2 linked regions of the Thalassoroseus pseudoceratinae genome follow. The protein of the gene in region 2 interacts with the protein of the main gene of each other region in a pairwise test. Links are inferred from orthologs where the notes say so. Each region holds a gene or a part of one and is shown on either strand. Other genes may lie near its edges. The genes, in order: aceE and nth.

Region 1 (6,587 bases), on a different replicon or contig from region 2:
ACACTGCACCATCAGCGCCATAAAGTCGGTCAACGAGTGCGAGAGCTTCACCATGAAGCGAGCGGCGTCGGCTCCGTTGATCACCCGGTGATCATAGGACAGCGAAAGCGGCAGCCGCATCCGCTCCACGACTTGCCCATCTCGCATTTCGAGACGTTTTTGTCCGCGGGAAAGCCCAAGAATCGCAACTTCCGGGTAATTCACGATCGGCGTGAAACTCGTCCCACCGATCCCACCCAAATTGGTAATCGTGAACGTACCGCCTTGCATATCCTCGAGACCGAGCTTCCGATCGCGTGCGCGTCCGGCGATGTCGGTCAGTTCCTCGGCGATCTCTTGAATCGTCTTTTGGTCACAATCCCGAATGACTGGCACAACGAGCCCATTGGGAGTGTCGACTGCACAACCGAGGTGGTAGTAGTCTTTGAGAATCAGCTCGTTCGAAGTGGGATCGAGACTGCAATTGAAGTTCGGATAAGCCTTCAGAGCCGCAACGCAGGCCTTCATCACGATGGCGGTCATCGTGATTTTGGGACCTTTTTTGCCGGGACCAGCCATGTAAGCCTTCCGAGCGGCTTCCATGTCGGTGATGTCCGGTTCGTCATGCTGCGTGACGTGCGGGATTGTTTGCCAAGCGTAGCTCAGATGAGCCGCTGACATCTTGGCGATCTTGTTCATCGCCTGCCGACGAACTGGACCAAACTTTTCGAAGTTTGGCAACTCGGCCAAGCCACCGCTCATCGGGGCCATTGATTCGGCAGGTTGTCGAACGCCAGTCGAGATGGCATTCCCGCCTTCACGAACAAACGCCTTGACGTCATCCTTCGTGATCCGTCCACCCGCGCCACTGCCTTTGACCTGGACCAGATCGACATTCAGCTCCCGAGCCAACCGTCTTGTTGACGGAGCAGCGGGCGGCGGAACGGAACCGTCTCCATTGCCGCGAGCCAAAGCCGTCTCACTCACCGTCGCAACCGCCGGACTTGGCTCCGTCCCCTCTTGGGTTGCCAACTTCGTGGAAGACGGCTGAGAAGCCTTCGGGGCAGACTCCGTCTTCTTCGGCGGTTCTGGTGACTGAGATTCTTCTTTAGGTGTCTTGTCCTCCGGCGCATCGTTTGACGATGCTGCCGCGTCGCTAGACTCTTCAATCGTCAGCAACACCGCCCCGACCGAAACATTGTCTCCCGCTGAGACATGCACTTTCGTCACGCGGCCGCCGATCTTCACCGGGACTTCCATCGCGGCTTTGTCGGTTTCTACCTCAACGACATTCTGGTCCGGAGCCACTGTATCCCCTTCGGAGACCAGGACTTCAGCGATATCGACAGCCTCGACACCTTCGGAGATTTCCGGTAATTTGAATTCTGTCGGCATTGATGATTTCTTGAAAAAGTCAACCAAAAGACCCAAACCGCCAACGAGCCACGCAAGCCCGAGCACAAGCCGTCAGCAAGGCCCAGGCCATCTGCCCGACAGTCAACTATGCAAACGCGGGATCAACCTGATCCGGATCGATTTCCAATTCTTTGATCACTTCGGGCAGTCGCGCCTTGTCGAAGTTGCATTGACGCGAGAGCGCCTCGCAGGTCGAGTAAGCCACGAACTCCCCATCGACCTCGAAGTGTCGCCGAAGTTTCGGACGCGAATCGCTTCGGCCGTACCCATCCGTCCCGAGCGTCGTGTAAGTCCCCGGAATCCACTCACGGATCTGATCTTGAACGAGCCGAACATTGTCACTCGAGGCAATGAATGGCCCCTCCTGATCGGCGAACAATTCTTCCAAGTAGCTTTTCCGCGGCTCTTCGCCAGGGTGCATTCGATTCCAACGAGAGGCTGCACGGGCATCACGGGCCAACTCACTGTAGCTGGTCACGCTCCACACATCACATCCGATGCCGTACTTCTCAGCAAGAATCTCTTGCCCACGCAAGACTTCCCGAAGGATCGTCCCGCTTCCGAACAACTGCGGACGCAACTCCTTATTGTTCTGACCTTCAGTACTCTTCAGCTTGTAAATCCCCTTGAGAATGCCTTCCTCAACGCCTTCCGGCATCGGAGGTTGAACGTAATTCTCGTTGTACACACTGAGATAGTAGAAGATTTCTTCGCCATCCGCATACATCCGCTTGAGACCATCACGAATGATGACCGCCAATTCGTAGGCGTATGCCGGATCGTAGGCAACCAGGTTCGGCACGGTTGTCGCGACGAGATGGCTGTGACCATCTTCGTGCTGCAAACCTTCACCGTTCAGCGTTGTCCGCCCGGATGTCCCACCGACGAGAAACCCTTTGACGCGGCTATCACCGGCCAACCAAACCAAATCGCCCACACGCTGGAAACCGAACATCGAGTAATAGATGTAGAACGGAATCATGTGCGTGCCGAGATTGGAATACGCAGTCCCGGCGGCAATGAAGGACGAAATCGCCCCAGCTTCGTTAATACCCTCTTCGAGCACCTGCCCGTTCTTGGCTTCTTTGTAGTACATCAACGTTCCCGCATCGACCGGCTCGTAGAGCTGACCTTTGCTGGAGTAGATGCCGAACATACTGAAGAACGATTCCATCCCGAAGGTACGGGCCTCGTCGGGAATGATCGGCACGACCCGATCACCGACCTTCTTGTCCTTGGCGAGCGTCGCAACGATTGCACCGAAGGCTCCCGTTGTGGACGTCTCAGCATCACCAGTACCTTCCAACTGCTTCTTCCACTTTGACAGAGGTGGAATTTCGAGCTTCTCACCGGTCGCATCCCGCTTGGGCACGAATCCGCCAAGCTTTTCTCGATGCTTCATCAAGTACTGAATTTCCGGGCTATCTTCCGCCGGCCGATAGAACGGAGCCTTGACGACTTCCTCATCCGAGAGCGGAATCGAGAACCGACTCCGAAAGGCGAGCAACTCTTGCTCATTCACCTTCTTCGTGTTGTGAGCAACGTTTCGCCCCTCACCAGCTTCCCCAAGACCGTAACCCTTGATGGTCTTGGCCAAAATCACGGTAGGTGCACCAGAGTGATTCACAGCCGACCGATACGCCGCAAACACCTTTTCGGGATCATGCCCGCCGCGACGCATCTTCTGAAGCTGATCATCCGAGAGATGAGCCACGAGCTTCTTCAACTCAGGTGTATTGAAGAAGTGATTGCGGATGTACTCACCGGACTCCACGCTGTATTTCTGGAACTGCCCGTCGACCACCTCGCCCATCCGCTTGATCAGGTGGCCTTCGTGGTCCGCAGCGATGAGCTCATCCCAATCTTGCCCCCAGACAACCTTAATGCAATTCCAACCCGCACCACGGAAGGCAGCCTCGAGCTCCTGAATGATCTTCCCATTCCCGCGAACCGGGCCGTCCAACCGCTGCAAGTTACAGTTGATCACGAAGATCAAATTGTCGAGTTGCTCACGTGAGGCGAGGGTGATCGCCCCCAACGTTTCCGGCTCATCACATTCGCCGTCACCCAGAAACGCCCAGACATGGCTCTTCGAGGTATCCAACAGACCACGATGTTCCATGTACCGCAGGAACCGAGCGTGATAGATCGCGGTGATCGGACCGAGTCCCATCGACACCGTCGGGAACTGCCAAAACTCCGGCATCAACCACGGGTGCGGATAGCTCGAAAGCCCCTGACCACGCGGAATCTCTCGACGGAAATTCTCGAGATGACTTTCGTCCAATCGGCCTTCCAAGAACGCACGGGCATACATCCCAGGAGCGGCATGCCCCTGAAAGTAAACCATATCACCCGTGTGATCTTCCGTCCGCGCGTGGAAGAAGTGGTTGTAACCCACTTCGTACAATGTCGCGGACGAAGCGAACGTCGAGATGTGCCCACCGATGCCGTCGCCGCGTTTGTTGCCGCGAACGACCATGGCCATCGCGTTCCAACGCACCAAGCTCTTGATACGCCGTTCGATTTCCAAGTCACCTGGATAATGAGTTTCTTTATCCAAGGAGATGGTATTGATGTAGGGTGTGTTGGCGGTGAACGGCATTGTCACGCCGCGGCGGTAGGCCCGCTCCTGCAACGTCACCAACAATTCCTGCAACGCTTGTGAACCATAGCGGTGCAGAATGTCATCCAGGGATTCAAACCATTCATTCAGTTCTTCGGAATGAATGCTGGTAATGGAGGACGCGGTGTCTTCGCTCATGTTCGAATGATTCCCAATCCGTCGTCGTCAGTGAGTGTCATATCGGAGGAGGCGCGAGCCGAGCGCAAGAATGGCAGAAGCCGGCGCAGGTTGCAACCCTCATCAGGCAGACGAAGTATAGCGTGGTCGTCCCGCCTCGTGCAAAGCACGGGATGAGTTTTTCTGTTTCGACACTTCGACCCGTTGGACTCAAACGATTTCGGCCAATGCAGCCAGCAACCGTTCGATTTCTTCGCCCGTGTTATAGTGGAGAATTCCGATGCGAAGCGTCCCGTGCGGCTCCAATCCCAACGCCTCTGTTACCGGCAACGCATAATGATTGCCCGGCCAGCAGAACAAACCACGTTCGGCCAACTGAGTCGCCATCTCGTGCGGAGTCAACGACTCATGCGTGATTGAAACCGTCGGCACCCGTTCACTCATTCGTGACAGATCTGTGATCCCCCAAATACGAACTCGTGGAAGATCACCTAACCCTGCCAACAACTTCGTACACAATTCTTGCTCGGACAGCGAAATCTGCTGCATCGCCTCCGCCAAGATCTCACGCCGCGAACCACTCACAGACAACACATTTTGCCCGAGCCACTCGAGATACCGAACCGCTTCCGCGGCCCCCGCAATCCCTTCGTGCGATTGCGTACCCGTCATCCAGCGACCGGGGAGTGAATTTGGAGCAGGGCGGAGTTTATACGGTTGAAGCTCCTCGAGACGATTCCGCTTCCCGTACAACACCCCCACATGCGGACCGAAAAACTTGTACGCCGAGACCGCGAGAAAATCGCAATCGAGTGCCGTCACGTCAATCAGTCCATGTGGGGCATAATGAACGGCATCGACGAACACCTCCGCATCAACGGCGTGGGCATCCCGAACCATTGCCGGCAGCGGATTGATCGTGCCGACCGCGTTCGATGCGTACCCCACGGCCACCAACCGCGTTTTCGCCGAGAGTTTTTGACGGAAGTCTTCCAGATCAAGCGTGCAATCTTCAGGACGAACTCGGATCGCCTTCACTTTCGCCCCAGCATCACGAGCCGCCAAGACCCAAGGAGTCACATTGGCATCGTGATCTAACTGAGTGACCAAAACCTCATCGCCCGCCTGCCAAGTTCGCGACAACGCACGACTCAAATGCATCGTCAACGTTGTCATGTTCGCCCCAAAAGCGATCGTGCCCGGATCGGTCGCACCGAGAAAGGCAGCGAGAACCTTGTGAGCGTCATCCAGCAGTGCATCACTCTCACGGCTAGTCGCAAAAGGCGCCCCACGATTGGCATTTCGCTCTAGCAAATAGCTGGAAACGGCATCGGCAACACGCTGCGGCACCTGCGAACCAGCAGGACCATCGAAGTGCGCGACTAACTGACCATTCACCTCGCGCGTCAACGCGGGGAACTGCTGCCGAACTTCCGCCAAAGACGCTAACCCCATCGTGCCCTCTCAAGTGCCAACCAATAAAAGAAGCCGCTGAAAAACCCAGCGGCTTGGCAAATCGCTAATTGTCCACAACCCGAATCACTCCGCGGCCGATGAAGTCTCGGTGGATGGCTGCGATTCTGGCTTGGACTCCTCTTCAGACTTCTCGACGATCTCCAACCCCGGCACATCGATACCGGTGATCTTCACCATCGTGTACTTCTGACGGTGTCCGTTGTGCTTTCGGGAGTTTTTGCGGCGACGGAAATGCTGAATCTCCAGCTTTTCACCCTTTTGCTCCGGTGCGGAGATTTCCGCCGTCACCGTTGCACCGCTAAGCACTGGCGCACCAATCTGGCTGGCACCGCCACCATTGGCAAGCAGGACCTGGTCGAACGTGAGCGTTCCGCCTTCTTCGGCGTCCGCACGGTAGTCCAATGACAACAGGTCGCCCGGTTTCACTTTGTACTGACGGCCACCGTCAGCGAAGATCGCAAACATGATCACTCCTGAGTTGAGCCGCATCACACGATACGGCCTCGGTTATCGGTTGAAACGCACCATCATGCAGTGCAGCATATCGGCGGCATGCGGAACCGGGCGGGTTCCCACGAGCCTGCCGACAAAAAGGTCACTTATTATTCGTAATCGTACAGCGAATGACGCTGCGTACTCACTCGGCAACAACAGTCACCGAACGTAACAGATCGGCGAACGATGTTGTAGGTCAACCCGAGCGAGATCAAATCTCCATGGGAATCGATGAGTGTAGTCGCCTACACACCAACTTTCGAGCCTCCCGTGGGAACATTTTTGACGACATTCCCAATTTCATCCGCGCATTTGACGATCAAGTGCTCTGGTCCGACGTCATTTCGCGCGATGATATTGATGGCCGCGTCCGTCCGATCTTCAAGATCGGTGATCTCTTTCCGCTTGCGGTTATTGAGATAATTGGCCACCCGTTCATGCATCTCGACGGTCAACGTCCGCACATCGGCGTGATGGG
Region 2 (6,152 bases):
TTTGAGAAACGCGATGCCTTCACTGCTACCAATTAGCACCACGCAACCGGGCATCCGCTTCTTCTGGAGTCCCTCCATGACGGCTGCATCGATTTCGGTTTGGCGTTCCGTCGAGAGCCCCAGCGACCCCGCTTCGATTCGCGGCAACTCGTCCGCGTGCACGGTCAGAAATCCACAACAACACAAACCCAAAGTGAGTAGGACTCGCTGACTCATCTATTTGCTGCTCCATTGGAAGTAGGAATCCGCTTCGGCCCGTTACACGGTAGGGGCTGTTAGAATCATACTCGCAAAGAATGCAACGAGCGAGACAACCGCAGCGAAAACTAATCCCGGTGGTGACGTCCGATGCTCCGCGTAATGGGGAATCGATTCGTCGGGCGGTTCGACGGTCGGATACGGCGTGACAATCGGTTCGCCGGTATCTGCGTGTCGGTATTCCAACCGCGTCTTCCACAGCAGCATTGTCCATAGAACGATGGTGATGAAAGCGGTCAGCACACTGATCCAACTCAATGGAGACGCTTCATTCATCACCTCGCCTGCATCCGCATCGGGTTGGTTGGCCATCACCGCGGTCACCATCAAGACCGGCAAGCTGTTGTTGAGAAAGTGAATCAGCACGGGAGCCCAGAAACTCCGTGTCGCCAAGTACGCGACGTGCATCACCACGCCGATCGTCAACACGCCCGCCGCTTGAGCCGGTTCGAGATGCACAACGGCAAACAACACTGACGTCACCGCGATGCCCCCAACCAATCCGAATCTCGCCAACATACCTCGACTAATAACGCCGCGAAACACGATTTCTTCGCCGATTGCCGGAGTCACGGCCAAGATGAATAGCAGTGTTCCAAACGACCCTGCTTCCGTCATTTTGCCGACGACTTCGAGGATGGGAACTTCGGATTGTTGTCCCGCTTCGTTGGTTGGGTACAAGACGTCGGCCACTTGTTGCGCGACGAATCCGTCAAACAACGCCATCGGCAGGAGCAACGCCAGGATCATGCCAATGTGTCGTCCGGTGGGAATCCGGAGAGGCATTTGTCGTGGCAACTCGCGACCATAAACCAAACTGGCCGCGATGAGTGCGAACAATAGAAACGTGCCCTGCGTCACCGTCAGGATACCGATGAATGCAGAACCAGGGAGCTTGGAAATATCAATTTCTTCGCGATTGACGACGGCTTCGAGCAACTCCGGCGCGAAAATCATCGCCCCGATGGCGCCGCCGATGACTTGTGCCAAGCCAATCCCGATCATCCAAAGAATCGCCACGCCGAGATTCGGCCCAGGCCGCTTCCACGTTTGATGACTCTCAAAGACATCCGGTGCGTCAATGAGATCGGCTTCGGTCAAAATGATGGGTTCAGTATCGGAGGGCGGTGTCGAATGGTCGTTTGCTATTGATTGGTCGTCCGATTGGGAATTTGAGGAGTTCGGTGGCAGCGATTCGGTCATGAAGTTCTCACGTGACGCGGGGCGACTCGAACAAATAGAATAGACGTTTGGAGGAATCCCCCTGGCCGGTTACACTGGAGGAAACCCTGACAGACCTGACACAGGCACTCACGAACACGTCATTTTGTGAAAAGCATGTTTCAAATGCTGTCAAAACTCTAGTCCTGGAACACCGTCCGGTCAATCGCCATTCCACTGGCATCGGTGGGGACGGTATGGAGTCAGCTGGTTTGGGGAATGTTGGATGGATGACGATCGCGGTTCCAATCAACCAGAAAAGCCTATGCAGTCACCACGCGTACTGTACTGTGCAGGTTGCAACGAGCGTTTCCGCAATCTGACGAAATCCAGTGTATGTCCCCGTTGCGGGGCCGCCGCGCGAACCGCTCCCGACATGGCGTTTGCCGAAACGATGGTCATTCGCGACCTTTCGTCCTCGTTCGATCAGTCGTCCGGACTCCGCGAAGAGGATGAAAATCGAACGTGCCAAAGTACCTCCGACACAGATCACAACCAACATGACGACACCGACAATGCTCCCGCCAAGAAGTTGCCGAAAAGCGACGATTGTCACGAGTTGGATGAGCTGATCGGGCAGTCACTGCACGTTTATGAGATTCAAGGGCTGCTTGGCAGCGGTGGTATGGGCCGTGTGTATTTGGCCAAGCATCGTGATTTGCATCGACAGTGTGCCTTGAAGATCCTCTGCCCGGAAGCGGCGGAAGAGGATGTGGATTTCACGCAGCGATTCATGCTCGAAGGCCGAGCGGCTGCTTCGCTGATCCACCCGAACATCGTCACTGTGCATGCCATTGGAGCCGTCGATGGCTTAAATTTCTTGGAAATGGAGTTCATCCCCGGACAATCGCTGCAACGCGTCTTGGACGACCAAGGCCGATTACCACCACTGCGTGCCACCGTTCTGATGGCCCACATTGCCGAGGGATTGGCCGCGGCACATCGAGACGGAATTGTGCACCGGGACTTAAAGCCCGATAACGTCCTGATGACCAATCGTGGAATGCCCAAATTGGCTGATTTCGGTTTGGCCAAACGGATTCTTTCCAACGATGGCATTCCCGCCGAGCAACTTGCCGGCACTCCATATTTCATGGCACCGGAGTTGTTTCACGGCGGTCCGGCGACGGTCGTCTCGGACGTGTACGCACTCGGCGTCACGTATTATCTTTTGTTGACCGGGCGTCTGCCGTTTGTAGCGGGGTCGCTCAACGAATTGATGCATTTGGTCGATCACGAGCCAATCCCAACCGTTCGCAGCGATCTGCCGGACATCGCCATGGAAATGGTCGAGTGTCTGTCTCTGTTGATGGAGAAGTCACCCACCAACCGACCACGCGATGCCATGGAAGCCGCGTTGTTGTTTCAAGCGGTTTGCGGGCAGGTCCGAGATATCGAGACGCTATTGAACCATGCGTTCGTCAACCGGCGAGACGTCACCTGGAAACGAAACGGCATGGTCTACGAAGTTTGTATTGAACTTCCCGACAGTCGGAAGCAAACCGTCCATATTGAGAACAGCCAGCACAAGGCCTCGCAACGACTCCTGCTGATTTACAGCCTGTGTTGCCGAGCCGATGCGGCGTATTACGAAAGCGCTTTGCGTTTGAATGGCGAGATGGCTCACGGGGGCGTGGCCATTCGTGAGGTCGATGGTGAAGCGATGTTTTGTGTGGTCGATACGTATCCTCGTGGCACCGTCGAACCGGAGGACATCCGTCTTAGCGTGCTCGAAGTTGCCCGGCGAGCGGATGCCGTCGAGCATCTCCTCACCGGCAACGATGTGTACTGACCAGAAACATTCGCGCTACCGGTTCCGATGCTTCACGCTGATTCGTCGATATCCGGCAATCCGACCCGTGGGCAATCGCTCAAGAGTGGGCATTCCAAGCACATCGCTTTGCGAGCTTTGCAGATTTGTCGCCCGTGATGGATCGCGCGGTGGGAATACATGATCCAATCCGATTCCGGCAGAACGGCCATTAAGTCGCGTTCGATGATCTCGGGATTCTGGCTAGCGGTCAGACCGAACCGATTGCTCAACCGTTTGACATGCGTATCCACCACAACGCCGGTGGGAAGACCAAACGCGGTTCCCAAGACCACATTCGCGGTTTTGCGACCGACACCGGGCAGCGAAATCATTTCGTCGAGCGTTCGAGGCAACTCACTGTCGAATTCGTGGACGAGCTTATTCGCCATGCCCAACAGGTTCTGAGCCTTGTTGCGGAAGAATCCGAGAGATTTGATGATCGACTCGATCTCCTCCTGCGTCGCCTTGGACATCGCTTCCGGCGTGGGGTATTCCTCGAACAAACTCGGCGTGACAGAATTCACACGTTCATCGGTGCACTGTGCCGAAAGGATCGTCGCAACCAGTAACTGAAACGGCGTTTCATGCAACAAGGCGCATTCCGCTTCGGGATACGTTTTCTTGAGCCCTTTGTAGAGCCGCTTCGCTCGGGCTTGGCGGTCTTCGAGACTCTCGATCGGGGCGACCGTCGTCTTGGTTTTCTTCGCGGACGATCGGCTTTTCGTCGTCTTTTTCTTTACTTGTTTCTTGGCCATGTGAGGTTTGGGTCACCTGTTCCGCATCGATTGGTCGTTGGTTTTGTGCGTCGAGAATCTTGGTGTCGAGTTGAGAATCCGTCTCGCCATTGTGGACGAGGCGACTAGGATTTCAATAATCGGGGCCATCACCATTCATCATCGGAGTCCAACCTGGGTTTCCTGGCAGTACGTGTAGGCCCCACATGATACCGAATGCACCGGAACAATATCTTCACGGAATTCGACTGTTCAATGCCGAGGAGTTTTTTGAATGCCATGATGTGCTGGAAGAACTCTGGACAGACATTGTTGGTCCGGAACGTGACTTCTATCAAGGACTGATCCAAGCCGCTGTGGCTTTATTTCATTTGACCGAAGGCAACTGGGGTGGAGCACGACGACTCTCGCGATCTTGCTTGCGATATCTCACTCCCTATCGACCGGCGTATCTGGGATTGGACTTAGACCGATTCTTCACCGACTTCGAGGCTTGTTTCGCGGAACTCAACTCCGCTGGCCCCGACTGGCCAACCGATCTCGAATGCCGAGCCGAACTGATCCCCGAACTCCATGAGTTGCCGGACCCAAATCAACCATCGGACATACGATGAGCATACCTGATGACATCTCGCACTACTTAGACGGATTCGACGGAGTTGCTCCGTTGTTTCCGTTGCCGGGAGCGGTTTTGTTTCCGAACTTGTTGCTTCCGCTGCATATGTTTGAACCGCGTTATCGCCAGATGACCGCCGACGCAGTCGCTGGCGAAGGATTCCTCACCCTCGCAACTTTGCAACCTGGCTACGAATCTCTGTACGAAACCAAACACGCCCCAATCTTTCCGAATGTGTGTTTGGGGCGGATTTTGAACGAGGAACGACTCCCGGACGGTCGGTATTTTCTCGTGTTGCAGGGCTTGTCGCGGGCGATTGTCGAGGAGGAAATCGAAACCGCACACCCGTACCGCATGGGGCGACTGAAACTTCTGACCGACGAGGTTCCCGACGACGGGGAATTCAATGTCACCGCTTATCGCGAACAGTTCGGTCGGGCCTTACAACGGGTTCCCCCGTCGCGCATTTCGATGGAAATGCGCGACGAGATTCTCAATTCTCAGTTGCCCATTGGCACACTGTGTGATTTGACGGCCCACGTTCTGAATCTTCCAACTCCGTCACTTCGGGAAGTCTCCGAGACCCTGAATGTGCAAGCTCGCAGCGAATTGGTGTTGAGACATCTTGTGGAAGCCGGTCGGGAATTCCCGCCTCCATTCAGCGTGAATTAAACTACGAACGACGAACCGTTCAATCCGCAACGACTCGAAGTGCCTTCGCGGGAACGGCGTATTTTGTCATCGCATTCATCAGAAATTGATTGATTTCCACCGGATGCGTCAACGGCAACACATGACCGCCATTCGGAATGACGATGTCCGGAGTCGAGAGTCGCGACTCCAACACGCGGTCGGCGTCTCCGTGGATTTGCTCAATCGGAAATTGGAAAGTGTCCGGTTTGGGTTTCCACCGCAGTGTGGCGATGCTCGCCCAGCGAAGAAAACGCCCCTGTTCATTGGCAATGTGAACTAACGGACTTTCTTGGATCGTGTTCTTCCGAAACGGCCGACTCACAGCAACCCCGACCCGAATCCCCCATCCCGCCAGGTTTTCGCAAGTCCCCGGTATCGTGGTGACTAGCGGAACCAACCAGCGGTATCGCCAGGGGAGTTCCTTCCGAGAACGCACCGTGGAAATCAACAGGCAGGCCCGTGTCTCAAGATGGCGAGCCACTTCCAACGCCACCATGCCTCCAAACGAAGCTCCGCCCACAATGCACGGCCGACCGGGATCAATCGCTTCCGCCATGCGACGCGCGTAATCCGACAGCGATTCTTTGTAATTCGGCTCAATCCACTCCGGCACAATGAGATCCGGAATTGCGAACCGTTGTGCCTGGAACATCCGCTGACTCGCCCCCATTCCGGGGAACATGATCAACGCGGGTGATTCCATCGGCCCCTGCGGCCGTGGTTTGGTTGTGTGTTGGACTGGAACATCGGCGTTGTCGCCATTCCAAATCTTGAGACTCATGCTGGAGGATGCAACTCCAGCACCGTTCGCCTCAGG

Evidence for each region.
Region 1: the proteins of nth (region 2) and aceE interact in binary tests that used the Escherichia coli proteins (3 or more experiments, as listed by UniProt). The link is inferred for Thalassoroseus pseudoceratinae from one-to-one orthologs.

What each region holds. Positions count from the first base shown.
Region 1 is NZ_JAALXT010000001.1:1,397,438-1,404,024, forward strand. What follows is about bases 1,281-4,516. They hold aceE (pyruvate dehydrogenase (acetyl-transferring), homodimeric type), read right to left. Parts: upstream 4,160-4,516; coding sequence 1,481-4,159; downstream 1,281-1,480. Other genes in these bases: G6R38_RS05220 (2-oxo acid dehydrogenase subunit E2), read right to left, coding at 1,281-1,374; G6R38_RS05230 (cysteine desulfurase-like protein), read right to left, coding at 4,349-4,516. Outside these bases: more of G6R38_RS05220, read right to left, coding at 1-1,280; more of G6R38_RS05230, read right to left, coding at 4,517-5,593; rplU (50S ribosomal protein L21), read right to left, coding at 5,678-6,079; G6R38_RS05240 (Rne/Rng family ribonuclease), read right to left, coding at 6,355-6,587. UniProt on the Escherichia coli protein: Component of the pyruvate dehydrogenase (PDH) complex, that catalyzes the overall conversion of pyruvate to acetyl-CoA and CO(2).
Region 2 is NZ_JAALXT010000002.1:700,937-707,088, forward strand. Bases 2,176-4,976 are described here. They hold nth (endonuclease III), read right to left. Parts: upstream 4,048-4,976; coding sequence 3,304-4,047; downstream 2,176-3,303. Other genes in these bases: G6R38_RS08360 (serine/threonine-protein kinase), read left to right, coding at 2,176-3,271; G6R38_RS08370 (DUF309 domain-containing protein), read left to right, coding at 4,233-4,640; G6R38_RS08375 (LON peptidase substrate-binding domain-containing protein), read left to right, coding at 4,637-4,976. Also shown: G6R38_RS08350 (serine hydrolase domain-containing protein), read right to left, coding at 1-216; G6R38_RS08355 (CPBP family intramembrane glutamic endopeptidase), read right to left, coding at 259-1,461; more of G6R38_RS08360, read left to right, coding at 1,706-2,175; more of G6R38_RS08375, read left to right, coding at 4,977-5,314; G6R38_RS08380 (alpha/beta fold hydrolase), read right to left, coding at 5,334-6,152. UniProt on the Escherichia coli protein: DNA repair enzyme that has both DNA N-glycosylase activity and AP-lyase activity. The DNA N-glycosylase activity releases various damaged pyrimidines from DNA by cleaving the N-glycosidic bond, leaving an AP (apurinic/apyrimidinic) site.